One region of the Streptomyces sp. 17_S59 genome, then DNA from elsewhere that is predicted to be linked to it. Evidence: riboswitches for the same ligand, from Rfam matches in the RefSeq annotation. Region 1 holds a riboswitch; the other holds the start of a gene.
The links. A riboswitch is a leader RNA that binds a small molecule or an ion and turns the genes downstream of it on or off. The one in region 1 is predicted to bind S-adenosylmethionine.
Positions count from the first base shown of each region.

Region 1 (8,757 bases):
AGCATCTACGTCTTCCCGATCGGTCACGTCAGCGCCCTGAACTTCGCGCTGGGGCTCACCCTCGGCGTGGCGCTGTTCTGCATCGGCGCGGGCGCGGTCCACTGGGCCCGCACCCTGATGTCGGACGTCGAGCACGCCGACGAGCGGCACCCGATCGAGGCCTCCCCGGAGGTCCGGGCCAAGGTGCTGGCCGACTTCAAGCAGGGCGCCGAGGAGTCCGGCTTCGGCCGCCGCAAGCTGCTGCGCAACACCATGTTCGGCGCGATGGCCCTGCTGCCGCTCTCCGCCGTGGTGCTCTTCCGCGACCTGGGCCCGCTGCCGGGCACCAAGCTGCGCAAGACCGCCTGGTCCGAGGGCAAGATGCTCATCAACCAGAACACGATGCAGCCGCTGCGTCCCGAGGACATCCAGGTCGGCTCCCTCACCTTCGCCATGCCCGAGGGCATGTCGGAGGAGGACCACGACTTCCAGCAGCAGATCGCCAAGGCCGCCCTGATGATCGTCCGGCTCCGCCCGGAGAACATCAAGGACAAGCGCTCGCTCGACTGGTCCGCGGACGGCATCGTCGCGTACTCCAAGATCTGCACGCACGTCGGCTGCCCGATCAGCCTCTACGAGCAGCAGACCCACCACGTGCTGTGCCCGTGCCACCAGTCCACCTTCGACCTCTCCGACGGCGGTCGCGTGATCTTCGGCCCGGCCGGCCACGCCCTTCCGCAGCTGCGGATCAAGGTCAATGACAAGGGCTACCTCGAGGCCATGGGCGACTTCGCCGAGCCCGTCGGTCCTGCCTTCTGGGAGCGCGGATGAGCACTGCAACCGATTCACGCCGCAAGGCGCCCGCGGGCGAGCGGGTCGCCGACTGGGCCGACGGCCGGCTGGGCATCTACAGCCTGGCCAAGGTCAACATGCGGAAGATCTTCCCGGACCACTGGTCCTTCATGCTGGGTGAGATCTGCCTCTACAGCTTCGTCATCATCATCCTCACGGGTGTGTACCTGACGATGTTCTTCCACCCCAGCATGAACGAGGTCGTGTACCACGGCTCGTACGAGCCGCTGCAGGGCCTGCAGATGTCGGAGGCGTTCAAGTCGACCGTCGACATCAGCTTCGACGTGCGGGGCGGTCTGCTCATCCGGCAGATCCACCACTGGGCCGCGCTGATCTTCCTGGCCGGCATGTTCGTGCACATGATGCGCGTCTTCTTCACCGGTGCGTTCCGCAAGCCGCGTGAGGTCAACTGGCTGTTCGGCTTCCTGCTGTTCGTCCTCGGCATGTTCACCGGCTTCACCGGTTACTCCCTGCCGGACGACCTGCTCTCCGGCACCGGTGTCCGGTTCATGGAGGGTGCGATCCTGTCGTTCCCGATCGTGGGCACGTACATCTCGATGTTCCTGTTCGGCGGCGAGTTCCCCGGCTCGGACTTCGTGCCGCGGTTCTTCTCGATCCACGTCCTGCTGCTGCCGGGCATCATGCTCGGCCTGCTGGTGGCGCACCTGATCCTGGTCTTCTACCACAAGCACACGCAGTTCCCCGGCCCCGGCCGGAAGAACGAGAACGTGGTCGGCATGCCGCTGCTGCCGGTCTACATGGCCAAGGCCGGAGGCTTCTTCTTCCTGGTCTTCGGTGTCATCGCGGCCATCGCGGCGATCGCCACGATCAACCCGATCTGGGCCATCGGCCCGTACCGTCCGGACCAGGTGTCCACCGGCGCCCAGCCCGACTGGTACATGGGCTTCGCCGAGGGTCTGATCCGTGTCATGCCGGGCTGGGAGATCAACGTCTGGGGCCACACGTTCGTCCTGGGCGTGTTCATCCCGATGATGATCTTCCCGGTGGTCCTCGCGGCCATCGCGGTCTACCCGTTCATCGAGTCCTGGGTCACCGGTGACAAGCGCGAGCACCACCTGCTCGACCGCCCGCGCAACGCCCCGACGCGCACCGCGTTCGGCGTGGCCTGGCTCACCGCCTACGGCGTGATGATGATCGGTGGTGGCAACGACCTGTGGGCGACCCACTTCCACCTGTCGATCAACGCCATCACCTGGTTCGTCCGCATCTCCTTCTTCGTCGGCCCGGTCCTCGCGTTCATCGCGACCCGCCGGATCTGCATGGGTCTGCAGCGCCGCGACAAGGACAAGGTGCTGCACGGCCGCGAGTCGGGCATCATCAAGCGCCTGCCGCACGGCGAGTTCGTCGAGGTCCACGAGCCGCTCTCGCAGGAGCAGCTGCACACCCTCACGGCGCACGAGCAGCCCAAGCCGCTCGAGCTGGAGCCCGAGGTCGACGAGAACGGCGTCGCCCGCAAGGCCGGTGCCGGCCAGAAGCTCCGCGTGAAGCTCTCGAAGGGCTTCTACGGCGAGGGGACGCACATCCCCAAGGCCACCGCGGAGGAGTACCACGAGATCACCAGCGGTCACGGTCACCACTGATCACGACACGGCTGATCTCCGCGCACTGATCACCAGACACTGATCGCCACGGCAAGAGCCCCGTCCAGCGCTTGGACGGGGCTCTTCGCCGTCCGCGATCTGGATAGGCTGGACGGGTATATCAGTGGACCCTCGCGCGTCCGTGCCGAGGGCCGACCACCAGGAGTGTGGACCATGAACGTTGCGACCCCGGCAGGCGGCGAGCGCTCGGTGGCCCCTTCCTGGCCCCGCCTCCTCGACGCCCTCCTCAACCGCGTGGACCTGACCGCGGACGACACCGCCTGGGCCATGGACCGGATCATGCGCGGCGAGGCCACCGACGCCCAGATCGCCGGCTTCGCGGTCGCGCTGCGGGCCAAGGGCGAGACCGTCGCCGAGATCTCCGGCCTGGTGCGGGCGATGTACGAGCACGCCAACCTGATCGAGGTGCCCGGCCCCAGCGTGGACATCGTCGGCACGGGCGGCGACGGCGCCAAGACGGTCAACATCTCCACCATGTCCTCGATCGTCGTGGCCGGGACGGGCGTGAAGGTCGTCAAGCACGGCAACCGCGCCTCCTCCTCCGCGAGCGGCGCCTCGGACGTCCTGGAGAAGCTGGGCGTCAACCTGGACCTGAAGCCGCACCGGGTGGTGGAGGTGGCCGAGGAGGCCGGCATCACCTTCTGCTTCGCGGTGAAGTTCCACCCCGCGCTGCGGCACGTGGCGGGGGCACGGCGCGAGTTGGGCATCCGTACGACCTTCAACGTGCTCGGCCCGCTGACCAACCCCGCGCGGGTGCGCGCCCAGGCGACCGGCGTCGCGGACGCCCGCATGGCGCCCATCCTGGCCGGGGTGCTCGCCGAGCGCGGCTCCTCGGCGCTGGTCTTCCGCGGCGACGACGGGCTGGACGAGCTGACCACGACGGCGACCTCGCGGGTGTGGATCGTCCGCGACGGCTCGGTGCGGGAGGAGCCCTTCGACCCCCGTGACGTGGGGATCCCCCTGGTCCCGGTGGACGCCCTGCGGGGTGCGGACGCCTCGTACAACGCGGATGTGGCGCGGCGGGTGCTGGGTGGGGAGACGGGGCCGGTGCGGGATGCGGTGCTGCTGAACTCGGCTGCGGCGTTGGTGGCGTTGGCGCCCACGGAGGCTCCACTGGTGGAGCAGATCACGGCTGCGATGGTCCGGGCGGCGGAGTCGATCGACTCGGGGGCGGCGCGGCGGGTGCTGGAGCGGTGGGTGGCGGCGAGCAACGCGTAGGGCGCGCCTGCGGCGGGCCTTTCCCCACCCCGCCCCTTCCCGTAAACGGGGGCTCTGCCCCCGGACCCCCGGTCCTCAAACTCCCCCAGCTACCGCTGGGAGGTGCCCCCAGACGGGCTGAAAATTCAGCCCGTCCGGCGTTTGAAATGAAACCCCCGCCCACCCCAACCTGTGCCATACTCCTCCGCAAGGTCACGAGTGACAGCGACACGGCCCCGGCCCGCTGTCCGGCAACCCTCCTTCCGTGGCGGGGTGCCCCGGGTGATGACCAGGTCGCAGGCAGCAGAGCCTGTGGCAAGCGCGGATCCCTCGCCAGGGATCCTGGTTGTCGAGGGAGAACTTCCGTGATGCAGCGAATGCGCTAGGGCTCCGAGAGCCCTTTTCCGTACACCCTTCACCCTTTACCCCCTTGAATTCGCCTGCCTCGTACGGGAGTTCGCCATGCCTGTCCTCACCCTCTCCCCGCTGCCCGTTCTGGGAAGCAATGTCCGCGTGCCGCTCGTCACCGGAGGCGAGGTGACGTACGCGGCGCTCGACTACGCCGCCAGCGCCCCGGCCCTGCAGCGCGTGTGGGACGACGTGGCCGCGTACGCGCCCTACTACGGCAGCGTGCACCGCGGCGCCGGGTACCTCTCGCAGCTCTCCACCGAACTCTTCGAGAACAGCCGGGCCGCCGTCGCGGAGTTCCTCGGCTGCCGCCCGGGCGACCAGGTCGTGTTCACCCGGTCCACCACCGACTCGCTCAACCTCCTCGCGGCCGTACTGCCCGCCGACTGCCAGGTGTTCGTCTTCGAGACCGAGCACCACGCCGCGCTGCTGCCCTGGCCCGCCGGCCGCGTCACCTGCCTGGACGCCCCGCGCTCGCCCCGGGCGGCGGTCGAGGCCCTGGAGCGGGCCCTGGCCGGCCGTGACCCCCACGGGCCCGCCCTGGTCTGTGTGACCGGTGCGTCCAACGTCACCGGCGAGCTGTGGCCCGTGCGCGAACTGGCCGCGGCCGCCCATGCCCACGGTGCGCGGATCGTGCTGGACGCTGCGCAGCTGGCGCCGCATCACCCGGTGGACATCGGGGAGTTGGACGTCGACTGGGTGGCCTTCTCGGGGCACAAGCTGTACGCGCCGTTCGGCTCCGGCGTCCTGGCCGGGCGCGCGGACTGGCTGCGGGCGGCGGAGCCGTACCTGGCGGGCGGGGGCGCGAGCCGCCGGGTCGCGCGGCGCGCCGGCGGGGGAGTGGACGTCGAGTGGCACGCCACCGCCGCGCGGCACGAGGCCGGTTCGCCCAACGTCATCGGCGCCTACGCCATCGCCTCCGCCTGCAAGGCGCTCGCCGAGGCGGGCTTCGGCCGGCTGGTCGAGCGCGAGCGGCGGCTGGTGGCGGAGGTCCGGGCCGGACTGGCCCGGGTGCCCGGGGTGCGGGTGCTGTCGCTGTTCGGCGACGACGCACCGCGCGTGGGCGTCATCTCCTTCGTCGTGGACGGCTGGAACAGCTCCCACTTCGCCGCCGCGCTGTCCGCCGAGTACGGCATCGGCGTCCGCGACGGCCTGTTCTGTGCGCACCCGCTGGTCCGCACGCTGCTGGGCGGGGACCGGGCGGAGCCGGGCGAGTGCGGGGCGCCCGACGAGGGGCAGTCGCTGAACGCCGTCCGGGTCAGCTTCGGCGCCGGGACGCCCGACGAGCACGTCGAGCGGTTCGTCCGGGCCGTCGGGGAGCTGGTGGCGAACGGCGCCCGGTGGCTCTACCGCACCGAGGGCGGCCGCTGCGTCCCGGACACCGCGGCCGTGGCGGGCTGAACCGCCGGATCGGGCCGGTCCGTTGCCGCCGTGCGGGCGTGCGGGCCGGCCGGTCCGTCAGCTGTCGAGGCCGATCGCGAACGCGGCCTCGAGGTCGTGGTGGGAGTAGGTGCGGAAGGCAATGTGGGTCTCCGTCGAGGCCACGCCCGGCACCTTGCTGATCCGGCCCGGGATGAGGTCCGCGAGGTCGTCGTGGCGGGCCACCCGCACCAGCGCGATCAGATCGGCCCCGCCGGTGACCGAGTAGACCTCGCTGACGCCCTCGATGGCGGCGATGGTCTCGGCGATCTCGGGAATCCGGTCCACGTCGGTCTTGATGAGCACGATCGAGGTGATCACGTCGCTTTGTCTCCTTCGGTGGACCTGGTTGCGCCCTTCACTTTAGCCGCACGGCTCCCGCACACCCAGGCGAAGCCGAAGCCGAGCGCGAAGCCCACGACGTGGGCGAGATAGGCGACCCCGGGCCGTCCCGCCGCCGTGCCGGCCGCCAGCCACTGGAGGACGAACCAGAACAGCAGCACGGCCCAGGCGGGCAGCCGCAGCGGCAGGAAGAAGAGGAACGGCAGGAGGCTGGTGACGCGCGCCCTGGGGAAGAGATAGAGGAACGCGCCGAGCACGCCGGAGACGGCGCCGGACGCCCCCACGAGCGTACGGCCGGAGTCGGCGTGCACGGCTGCGTAGCCGAGCAGGGCGAGACAGCCGGTCACGAGGTAGCACAGGGCGAAGGAGGAACGGCCCATGCGCGCCTCGGTCATTGCGCCGAAGACATAGAGGAAGAGCATGTTGCCCAGCAGGTGCAGCCAGTTGCCGTGGACGAACAGCGCCGTGAACGGGGTGCCGAGAGCCAGGGGGGAGCCCAGCCACAGCTCCCGCGGCACGACGCCCCAGCGCTCGAAGTAGGCGCTCTGGGCCGCCTGGAGCGCGGCCCCGGTGCCGTAGGCCGGGTTGAGGCCGGACATCGGCCCGACCAGGAAGACCGCGCCGCAGACGGCCAGGATTGTCCACGTCACCACGGGGGTGCCGGTTCTGCCCGGGTGCTCTGCGTTCTCGATCATGGCCAGATCATGGCGTACCGGGCGCAACCGGACCGGAGCGCCTCGCCGGGCGTTCGGCTACGGCCGGTGGCACCGCCCCGGGTGACCACCAGGCCGTAGGGTTACGGGGAGCACCTCGCAGACCGCAGACCACTCGACGAGGACGGACGACACGATGGGCGTACCCCAGCCGACTGCCGGCACCCGGTGGCGCTGCACGCTGTGCGGCAACCTGACGCGCTTCGACGTGACCCGGACGACCAGGTCCGTCGACTTCGTGCACCTGGATCTGGCCGGAGAGCCGACGGTTGAGGAGCGCGAGGTGGTCAGTGAGACGATCGAGTCGGTGCGGTGCCGTTGGTGCAACGCGGTCGACCAGATCGAGCTGGTGGACCGGCCGGGCGCACATGCCTGAAGAACGGGAGCGATGAAGCGGTGGTGGAGCACACGGGCGACGGCGTGGAGGCGGCCGGTGACGCCGGCGGGGCCGACGACGGCGTCAGCGAGGTGCTCGACCGCCCGTTGCCGGAGGGGATCCGGCGCAAGGTCATCGGGCTGGTCGCGGAGGCCTTCGGCGGTCTGACGGTCGCCGAACTCCCGGCCCAGCTGCGGCAGTACGCGCGGTTCACGCCCAGCCGGCGGGCCAAGTTCGCGGGCAACGCCATGGCGGCCGCGGTGGAGGGCGACCCCGCCTTCCGGCAGCGGATCTCCGCGCGGCTGCGCGAGCTGGAGTCCGAGCTGGTCGAGGCGCTGGACGCCGGTTCGCCGCCGGCCGCCGCGGACCCCGAGGACGTGGCGGCCATGGCCTTCGTGCTGCGGCCGGCGGGCTGGGTCAAGCTGGTCACGGCGGCCGGCGAGGAGGCCCAGCGGGCGAGCGCCGAGCGGGCCGGCGAGGAGACCCGGCGCGAGCTGGAGCGGCTGCACGAGGAGCTGGCGGCGGCACGGGCCGAGGCGAAGGCGGAGGCCGAGCGGGTCCGCGGCGAGCTGGACGCGGCCCGCCGGGAGGCCGAGTCGCTGCACCGCAAGCTGCGCAGTGCGCAGAGCGACGTGCGGCGCGGCGAGGCGGCGCTGCGCAAGGTGCAGGCGGAGCTGGAGGCCGTGCGCGCGGAGGCGGCCGCAGAGAAGGCGGCGGCCTCGGGCGAGACCCGGCGGTTCAAGGCGCGGCTGGCAGAGGCCGAGGCGGCCCTGGAGGCGAGCCGCCGGGCCGCCCGTGAGGGGCGCAGCGTGGAGGACGTGCGGCTGCGGCTGCTGCTGGACACGGTGCTGGACGCGGCGCAGGGGCTGCGGCGCGAGCTGGCGCTGCCCCCGGTGTCGGTGCCCCCGGCGGACACGGTGGACGCGGTGCGGCCGGGCACGATGACGCCCAAGGACATTGCGACGAGGGCACTGTCGGAGACCGATCCCGCCCTGCTCGACCAGCTGCTGGCGCTGCCTCAGGCGCATCTGGTCGTCGACGGCTACAACGTCACCAAGACCGGTTACCCGACGATGCCGCTGGACAAGCAGCGGCTGCGGCTGCTGGGCGGGCTGGCGATGCTCGCCGCACAGACGGGCGCGGAGGTGACCTGCGTCTTCGACGGCGCCGAGCTGGCCGCGCCGGTGCTGCTGGCACCGCCGCGCGGGGTGCGGGTGCTGTTCAGCAAGCCGGGTGTGACGGCCGACGAGCTGATCCGGCAGCTGGTCCGGGCGGAGCCGCCGGGCCGTCCGGTGGTGGTGGTCTCCACGGACCGCGAGGTGGCGGACGGCGTCGCCAAGGCGGGCGCGCGGCCGGTCGCATCGGCGCTGCTGCTCAAGCGACTTGCGCGCACCTGACCGGTACCCGGCTGTCCGGCTTGTGCCTATCCGACCGTCAAGTCCCCGCTACTGACCGTCGAGTATTGGCAAAGGATGCAACGGCCGGTGCAGATTTTTCGTCAGAGAATTTGAAAGGATCATATTCCGCTCACTAGGGTCGGGCCTCGAACCTTCGCGCGGTGATCATCCATTCGGGGTGGCGGTGAAGGTCCCGCCATGCGCGCGGAGTCCGGCGCGGCAGGCGGCCGAGAGATGAAAAGGAGCTTGTCTCCGTGGGGTCCCACCGTCGTCCCAAGCCGCCGTCCCGTTCCCGGGTGACCTTCCTGACCGCGACCGCCGCCGCGACCGTCGCGCTCTCGGCCCAGGCGGCGTACGCCGACGGCCCCCAGATGTCCAAGGCGGAAGCCAAGGACAAGGTCGACAAGCTCTACGAAGAGGCGGAGCAGGCCACCGAGAAGTACAACGGGGCC
Region 1 covers NZ_JBXOWD010000001.1:1,710,508-1,719,264, reverse strand. Annotated here, with positions in the region: gene qcrA (cytochrome bc1 complex Rieske iron-sulfur subunit) at 1-810, shown strand, start outside; gene qcrB (cytochrome bc1 complex cytochrome b subunit) at 807-2,432, shown strand; gene trpD (anthranilate phosphoribosyltransferase) at 2,607-3,671, shown strand; SAM riboswitch class IV at 3,862-3,978, shown strand; gene AC1Z4A_RS07435 (aminotransferase class V-fold PLP-dependent enzyme) at 4,113-5,459, shown strand; gene AC1Z4A_RS07430 (Lrp/AsnC ligand binding domain-containing protein) at 5,517-5,798, opposite strand; gene AC1Z4A_RS07425 (rhomboid family intramembrane serine protease) at 5,795-6,514, opposite strand; gene AC1Z4A_RS07420 (hypothetical protein) at 6,669-6,908, shown strand; gene AC1Z4A_RS07415 (NYN domain-containing protein) at 6,932-8,305, shown strand; gene AC1Z4A_RS07410 (C40 family peptidase) at 8,560-8,757, shown strand, end outside.

Region 2 (8,757 bases), 2.4 Mb from region 1:
GCAGGTGGTGGGCGAACCACAGGACGGAGTTGGCCACGCCGTTGTACGCGGCGGCGAAGGTGTCCGGCGGGATGTCCAGCATCCGCACCAGGTGGCCGCCGGTGTCGGCCGCGGCGAGTCTTCGCCCGGCGCGCCGGGCCGCCTCGCGGTCCACGGCGCTCATCGCGGCGCACACCCACACCGCCCCGGCGCCGGGCCCGATGGCGCTGAGGCCGGAGACCAGCCCGCCGCCGCCCCGGCCCGCCGCGAGCGACCCGTCCTGGAGCAGCCGGTAGGAGACCGGGCCGCGGTTGGAGGCGACGACGATCGGGGCGGGGTGCACGTGCTCATCGACCATGTCGGCAGCCTTGCCGTCCGGTGAACCGCTCAAACGTACGCTTAAGCGGCATGCCGCCGGGTGTACTCCGGTATCTCGGTCATCGGTGGCCGCTCCAGCGTGTCCACCTCGTACGTTCGCGGCACGAATCCCTCCGCCGTGCGTTCGAACTGGGTGAGGGCCGGACGCACCAGATGGCCGCGGGCCAGCCGCAGCTGCGCGGTGCGGTAGATGGCGGCGGCCATCCGGCCCAGCGCGCGGCCGTCCTGGTGACGGTGCTTGCGCACCCCCACGTCCACCTGGGCCAGCGCGTCCAGCCCCACCGTGTGCAGCGCGTCCACCAGCAGGCCCAGCTCCACCCCGTACCCCACGGGGAACGGCAGCTTCTCCAGTAGCGAGCGCCGCGCCGCGTACTCGCCGCCCAGCGGCTGCACGAACCCCGCCAGCTGCGGCCAGTGCAGGTTCAGCAGCGGGCGGGCCACCAGCTCGGTGACCCGGCCGCCCTGGCCGGAGACCTCGCCGAGCGGGCGGTCGTACATCCCCTTGACGAAGTGGACGTCCGGGTCGGTCAGCAGCGGGCCGACTATCCCGGAGACGAAGCCGGCGGAGAAGTCCTTCAGGTCCGCGTCCACGAAGCAGACGACGTCGCCGCTGGTCACCAGCAGCGAGCGCCACAGCACCTCGCCCTTGCCGGGCAGTGCGGGCAGCCGCGGCAGGATCTCGTCGCGGGCCACCACCCGCGCCCCGGCCGCCGCCGCGACCTCGGCGGTGCGGTCCGTGGAGCCCGAGTCCAGCACCACCAGCTCGTCCACGAGGGGGCACCTCCCATGCCCTTCAGGCGATGGGGGAGGCACGGCCTCGGACATCAGCTCCCGGCGGATCACGGACACGATCTCGCCGACCGTCGCCTCTTCGTTCAGCGCGGGCAGCACGACGCTGACCGTCGTGCCGGAGTCGCCTTTCGCAGCGAGCAGCTGGTCGAGCGGACGGTCTGCTGCGGACCAGGACCGCCGGGCCAGCCAGCGCTCCACCTCTTCCAGCACGTGCACGACTCCTCTTGTGTGTTGCGCGTGTTGTGACGCATCTCGCGGTTCGGACGGACCTCTCAAGGGTCCGTGCTCTCCGTTACAGTCTTGAACAACGCGGACGACTCCCGCATGCCGGGGTCGTCGTGCGCACAAAAGCCTGGGTTCCGCCCAGCGCCATACCGCTCATCCAGAGGGGCAGAGGGACACGGCCCGTTGAAGCCCCGGCAACCCTCCAGCCGGTCTCGGTCAGTCATCCGACGCGAGGCTCCCGGCGGGGAAGGTGCCAATTCCGTCTCACGGCGAGATTCGTCGTGAGGAAGATGAGGAGAAGGGGCCTCGCCTGCATGGCTGTCCACGCTGCTGTCCACGCTGTTGAAAGCTCTACGGCTGAAATCTCTACGGCTTCCGTTTCCCTGGGCCCTGCCGTGGCCCTCTCCTGCCGCGAGTGCGGCGAACGCTTCGCGCTCGGCCCGGTCTTCGCCTGTGCGGTCTGCTTCGGTCCGCTCGAGGTCGCGTACGAGCTTCCCGAGGGGGACCCGGAGGGGCTGCGCCGGCGCATCGAGGCCGGTCCGCCGAACATCTGGCGGTACGCGCCGCTGCTGCCCGTCCCCGCCGACGTGGCGGACAAGCCCAACCTGAACCCCGGCTTCACCAAGCTCGTCAAGGCCGACAACCTCGCGCGCGAACTGGGCGTCACCGGGGGCCTGTGGGTCAAGGACGACTCCGGCAACCCCACGCACTCCTTCAAGGACCGCGTCGTCGCGATCGCCGTCGAGGCCGCGCGCGCCTTCGGCTTCACGACCCTGTCCTGCTCGTCCACCGGCAATCTGGCCGGGGCCGTGGGCGCGGCGGCCGCGCGTGCCGGCTTCAAGTCCTGTGTCTTCATCCCGCACGACCTGGAGGCCGGCAAGGTCGTCATGGCCGCCGTCTACGGTGGCGACCTGGTCGGCATCGAGGGGACGTACGACGACGTCAACCGCTTCTGCAGCGAGCTGATCGGCGATCCGCTGGGGGAGGGCTGGGGCTTCGTCAACGTCAACCTGCGCCCCTACTACGGCGAGGGCTCGAAGACGCTCGCGTACGAGATCTGTGAGCAGCTGGGCTGGCGGCTGCCGGACCAGATCGTGGTGCCGGTGGCCTCCGGCTCCCAGCTCACGAAGATCGACAAGGGGCTGAAGGAGCTGATCGCGCTGGGGCTGGTCGAGGACCGCCCGTACCGGATCTTCGGGGCGCAGGCGACGGGCTGCTCGCCGGTCTCCCGGGCCTTCAAGGACGGCCACGACGTGGTGCGGCCGGTGAAGCCGGACACGATCGCGAAGTCGCTGGCGATCGGCAATCCGGCGGACGGGCCGTACGTGCTGGACATCGCGCGGCGGACGGGCGGGGCGGTCGAGGACGTCACGGACGAGCAGGTGGTCGAGGCGATCCGGCTGCTCGCGCGGACGGAGGGGATCTTCGCCGAGACGGCGGGCGGGGTGACGGTGGGCGTCACGCGCAAGCTGCTGGAGGACGGGGTGCTCGATCCTTCGCTGACGACGGTCGTCCTCAATACCGGGGACGGGCTGAAGACGCTGGATGCGGTGGCGGCGGGGCCGACGGCGACGATCCGCCCGTCGCTGGAGGCGTTCCGCGCGGCGGGGCGGTAGGGCGGGCGCGTTTGTCTTTCCCCACCCCGCCCCTTCCCGTAACCGGGGGCAAGCCCCCGGACCCCCGGTCCTCAAACGCCGGACGGGCTGAAAAATCAGCCCGTCCGGCGTTTGAGGACGACTGCGCGCAGCGCGGTCACGGGGTCTGGGGCGAAGCCCCCCACGCGGCGGAGCCGCACATCGATACAGCCGGGAAGGGGCGGGGTGGGGGCTAATCCAATCAACCCAACAGAACAGGTGACCCCATGAGCGTCAACGTCCGCATCCCCACCATCCTGCGCACCTACACCAATGGGCAGGCCGAGGTGGCTGCCGAAGGGGTGACCCTGGGCGAGGTCATCGCTTCGCTCGAGCGGAACCACCCCGGCATCGCCGCCCGCGTCCTCGACGAGCACGGCAAGCTGCGCCGGTTCGTGAACGTCTACGTCAACGACGACGACGTGCGCTTCGACGGAGGGCTGGAGGCCCCCACCCCGGACGGCGCGGGCGTGTCGATCATCCCTGCCGTCGCGGGAGGCTGAACCGGCGGTAAGCCCTGCGGCAAGGCCCTTTCGAAGGGTTCCTGAGAATTCTCCCGGAGTCACCCCGGCCGTAAAGCGGACGGGGTGATTCCGTCTGTTGAAGCGCGATACAGTTGGGGCGTTCCCCCTCCGGTGTCACTGCCGAACGCATATGAGAACCCGTCAAAATGTGCGCGAAACATGTGCGCGATTTGCCGGATTGGGGCCATTTTGCCCGGCCCGACTTGCCCCGAATCCTTTGGAAATCGGGATGAATGGCCGATCAGCCACGCCCGGATTTCTCGTCCGTGTGACCTGTTGCAGACGGCATCCGTGCAGATACATTCAGCCGCGGTCGACGCGTTCCGGCGCACACCCCCAACCTGTCTGGGGGTGAGGTATGACCCGGGTCCGCGAAGTGCGGTCCTGTGCAAGGGCCAGTAATAGGGGAGTTAGGCATGGCTCAGGGCACCGTCAAGTGGTTCAACGCGGAGAAGGGGTACGGCTTCATCGCGGTCGACGGTGGTGCGGATGTATTCGTCCACTACAGCGCGATCCAGATGGACGGTTACCGCACCCTCGAGGAGGGGCAGCGAGTCGAGTTCGAGATCTCGCAGGGCCAGAAGGGGCCGCAGGCTGACATGGTGAAGGTGACCGCCTGATCGGTTCGCGTCGCACTGATCGCGTCGCATCGACCATTGGCCACAAGCCACACAGCTTCGCCGAGGGGCCCGTACCGCCGAGGTACGGGCCCCTTGTGTATGCCCGCGCGCATCCGCGCCCGCGTGCCCTTTGCAGGCCCGCCCATGTGTGCGGCCACGCCTACAGGGGCAGGGATGGCAGAGGCGCTTGCACTCGATGGGGTCGAGTGCTAATCATTGGGCTTAGCACTCTCCGAGTGAGAGTGACAGATTTGGACCGTCGGTGAGGTCCGCGGGCCAAGCGGGGCAAGGAACCGCAGGGCTCGCAGGCCGTCCGTCGCGGGCGCCACACGGTCCGGACGCAGTCTCCACCCCGTCCTGGGAGGACCACTTCACATGGCCAAGATCATCGCGTTCGACGAGGAGGCACGGCGCGGTCTCGAGCGCGGGATGAACCAGCTCGCCGACGCCGTCAAGGTCACCCTCGGCCCCAAGGGCCGGAACGTCGTCCTCGAGAAGAAGTGGGGCGCCCCCACGATCACCAACGATGGTGTGTCCATCGCCAAGGAGATCGAGCTCGAGGACCCGTACGAGAAGATCGGTGCCGAGCTGGTCAAGGAGGTCGCGAAGAAGACGGACGACGTCGCCGGTGACGGCACGACGACCGCGACCGTCCTCGCCCAGGCGCTGGTCCGCGAGGGTCTGCGCAACGTGGCCGCGGGTGCCAACCCGATGGCCCTGAAGCGCGGCATCGAGAAGGCCGTCGAGGCCGTCTCCGCCTCGCTGCTCGAGCAGGCCAAGGACGTGGAGACCAAGGAGCAGATCGCCTCCACCGCCTCCATCTCCGCCGCCGACACCCAGATCGGCGAGCTGATCGCCGAGGCCATGGACAAGGTCGGCAAGGAAGGCGTCATCACCGTCGAGGAGTCCCAGACCTTCGGTCTGGAGCTTGAGCTCACCGAGGGCATGCGCTTCGACAAGGGCTACATCTCGGCGTACTTCGCCACCGACATGGAGCGTATGGAGGCGTCCCTCGACGACCCGTACATCCTGATCGTCAACTCGAAGGTCAGCTCGGTCAAGGACCTGCTGCCGCTCCTCGAGAAGGTCATGCAGTCCGGCAAGCCGCTGCTGATCATCGCCGAGGACGTCGAGGGCGAGGCCCTGTCGACCCTGGTCGTCAACAAGATCCGCGGCACCTTCAAGTCCGTCGCCGTCAAGGCCCCGGGCTTCGGCGACCGCCGCAAGGCCATGCTGGGCGACATCGCCATCCTCACCGGCGGCACGGTCATCTCCGAGGAGGTCGGCCTCAAGCTGGAGAACGCCGGTCTCGACCTGCTCGGCCGCGCCCGCAAGGTCGTCATCACCAAGGACGAGACGACCATCGTCGACGGTGCCGGTGACAGCGACCAGGTCCAGGGCCGCGTCAACCAGATCCGCGCCGAGATCGAGAACAGCGACTCCGACTACGACCGCGAGAAGCTCCAGGAGCGCCTCGCGAAGCTGGCCGGCGGCGTGGCCGTCATCAAGGCCGGTGCCGCGACCGAGGTCGAGCTGAAGGAGCGCAAGCACCGCATCGAGGACGCCGTTCGCAACGCGAAGGCGGCCGTCGAGGAGGGCATCGTCGCCGGTGGTGGCGTGGCCCTGCTCCAGGCTTCCTCGGTCTTCGAGAAGCTCGACCTCGAGGGCGACGAGGCCACCGGTGCCAACGCCGTCAAGCTGGCCCTGGAGGCCCCGCTGAAGCAGATCGCCGTCAACGGCGGTCTCGAGGGCGGCGTCGTCGTGGAGAAGGTCCGCAACCTGACCGTCGGCCACGGCCTCAACGCCGCCACGGGCGAGTACGTCGACATGATCGCCGAGGGCATCATCGACCCGGCCAAGGTCACCCGCTCCGCCCTGCAGAACGCCGCGTCCATCGCCGCGCTCTTCCTGACCACCGAGGCCGTCATCGCCGACAAGCCGGAGAAGGCCGCCGCGGCCGCTCCGGGCGGCATGCCGGGCGGTGACATGGACTTCTGAGCCCCGGCTCGGTAGTTCCCGTCGAACGGACCGAGGGCGGCACCCCCAGTGCGGGGGTGCCGCCCTCGGGCGTTTCACCCCCTCGGTGGAGTTGCGTTCAGCTCCGCCAGGGCCCGCCGCCCGAAGCCGAAGGCGTACGTCGCCGCGAACCCCGCCGCGTACCCCACCAGCAGGCCCGCCCCGTAGACCGCCACCGTCGCCCCCGGCCCGTGGTTGCCCTTGAGCAGCGGGAACAGCGCCCAGCCCGAGGGGCCGATGGCCGTGGCGCCGACCTTGTCGCCGAGCTGGGCCAGCAGGCCCACGAAGCCCCCGCCGAAGGCGCCCCCGACGCAGGCCGTCACGAACGGGCGGCCCAGCGGCAGCGACACCCCGTAGATCAGCGGCTCGCCCACGCCCAGCACGCCCGCCGGCAGCGCCGAGCGGATGACCTTGCGGACGGAGGCGTTCCCGGAGAGCCGGACGTAGACCGCGAGGGCCGCGCCGACCTGGCCCGCGCCCGCCATGGCGAGGAGGGGCAGCAGGACGGTGTAGCCCTGCTCGCCGATCAGGGTGGTGTGGATCGGGATCAGGGCCTGGTGCAGGCCCAGCATCACCAGCGGCAGGAAGAGCCCGCCCAGCACGAAGCCCGCCGCCGCGCCGCCGTGCGTGAGCAGCCAGTCCGCGGAGCGGCCGACCGCGGAGGAGACCGAACCGGCCGCGTACATCAGCCCGTACAGCGTCGCCAGGCCGGGCAGCAGGACCGTGAGGAACGGGGTGACGAGCACGTCCACCGCCTCCGGGACCAGCCGCCGGCAGCCCCTCTCGACCCACACCGCCAGCAGCGCCGCGGCCAGCGCGCCGAGGACGCCGCCCTGGCCGGGGGAGAGCTGCTGGCCGAAGGCGTGCACGCGGGCCACGCCCGGGAAGACGACGACCGAGGCGACGGCCCCGCCCAGGACCGGGGTGCCGCCGAACTCCTTGGCCGTGTGGTAGCCGACGAACACCGCGATCAGCGACATGAACCCGGAGGCGACGGCCGTCAGGGCCGCTACGAGTGACGGCAGCCGGTGCAGATTGGCGAGCAGCCCGGCGAGGCCCGCGATGATGCCGCAGCCGACGAGGGCGGGGATCAGGGGGACGAAGACCTGGGCGATGCGGCGCAGGAAGAGCTTGCCGGGCGTGGCGTTGCGGGCCTTCCGCCCGGCGCGCAGGGCGGCGCCGCGCTCGGCGAGGGCCTCGGCGGTGGGCGGTCCGGTGGCGGGTGGTTCGGTCGTGGGCGGTGGCGCGGTGGGCGGTCCGGCAGCGGCCGGTGGCGCGGGTGTCGTGAGCCGCGCCAGCTCCGGGGCCACGCGGGCGACCGCGCCGGGGCCCAGGACGATCTGCAGAGCCGCCGGGAACGATGCGGCGTCCTCCACCACGCCCAGCACGCCCGGCAGTTCGCGCAGTGCGTCGGCCCGTACCGGCGCGCGGTCCCGGACCTCGATGCGCAGGCGGGTCATGCAGTTGGCGACGGAGAGAAGGTTCGCGGCGCCGCCGAGCAGGGGGAGGAGTGCGGCGGCGACGGCGCTGTACTTGGAGTCCTTGGAGTCCGTGGAGTCGTCCGTCGGCTTGTCTTCGTGCATGGTCTTGCTCCGGGGGAGCGCCACCCGGGGGTGACGGAGTGTCAGTCGGGGGCGGTCGCACGGAGCGCCGCGCGCAGGTGGCCGTGCGACTCCGCCAGCAGGCGGGCGGCGGTGGGGCCGTCGACCCCGCCCAGGAGGACGAGGACGGCGTCCTTCACCTCGCCGTCCGTCGCGGCCAGCGCGGCCTCGATCTCCTCGTCCGCGGCGCCCGTCGCGAGGGAGACGATGCGGTGCGAGCGGGCCCGCAGCTTCTCGTTGGAGGCGCGGACGTCGACCATCAGGTTTCCGTACGTCTTCCCGAGCCGGATCATCGTGATCGTCGAGAGCATGTTGAGGACGAGCTTCTGGGCCGTGCCCGCCTTCAACCGGGTGGATCCGGTGAGCAGTTCGGGCCCCACGACGATCTCGACGGCGTGCTCGGCGGCCGCGCCCAGCTCCGAGCGGTCGTTGCAGGACAGCCCGATGGTGAGCGCCCCGGCGGCGCGGGCGTGCCGGACGGCCCCGACGGCGTACGGGGTGCGGCCGGAGGCGGAGACGCCGACGACCGTGTCGTCCGGCCCGATCTTCAGCGCGTCCAGGTCGGCGGCGGCCAGCGCGGCGCTGTCCTCCGCCCCCTCGACGGCCGTGACCAGGGCCTCCGGGCCGCCCGCTATCAGCCCGACCACCTGGGCCGGGTCGGTGTTGAAGGTGGGCGGGCACTCACTGGCGTCGAGCACCCCCAGCCGGCCCGCGGTGCCCGCGCCCGCGTAGACCAGCCGCCCGCCGCGGGCCATCCGGGCGGCCGTGGCGTCGATGGCGGCCGCGATCTCGGGCAGCCGCCGGGCGACGGCGGCCGCGACCGTCGCGTCCTCCGCGTTCATGATCTCGGCGATGGCCCGGGTGGGCAGCCGGTCGATGTCCGCGAGGTCGGGCCGGAACGCCTCGGTGGTCAGCGACGCCAGTTGGGCGCGGAGTGCGGCTGATGCGGCGGCCTGGGTCATGGGTTCTCCGTGCGGTCCTCGCGGGG
Region 2 covers NZ_JBXOWD010000001.1:4,117,184-4,125,940, forward strand. Annotated here, with positions in the region: gene AC1Z4A_RS18620 (alpha,alpha-trehalose-phosphate synthase (UDP-forming)) at 1-337, opposite strand, end outside; gene AC1Z4A_RS18625 (glucosyl-3-phosphoglycerate synthase) at 379-1,359, opposite strand; SAM riboswitch class I at 1,525-1,671, shown strand; gene thrC (threonine synthase) at 1,665-2,990, shown strand; gene AC1Z4A_RS18635 (MoaD/ThiS family protein) at 3,236-3,511, shown strand; gene AC1Z4A_RS18640 (cold-shock protein) at 3,949-4,152, shown strand; gene groL (chaperonin GroEL) at 4,528-6,150, shown strand; gene AC1Z4A_RS18650 (PTS transporter subunit EIIC) at 6,225-7,751, opposite strand; gene murQ (N-acetylmuramic acid 6-phosphate etherase) at 7,793-8,731, opposite strand.
Region 2: another riboswitch for S-adenosylmethionine. It lies ahead of thrC (threonine synthase); the one in region 1 lies ahead of AC1Z4A_RS07435 (aminotransferase class V-fold PLP-dependent enzyme).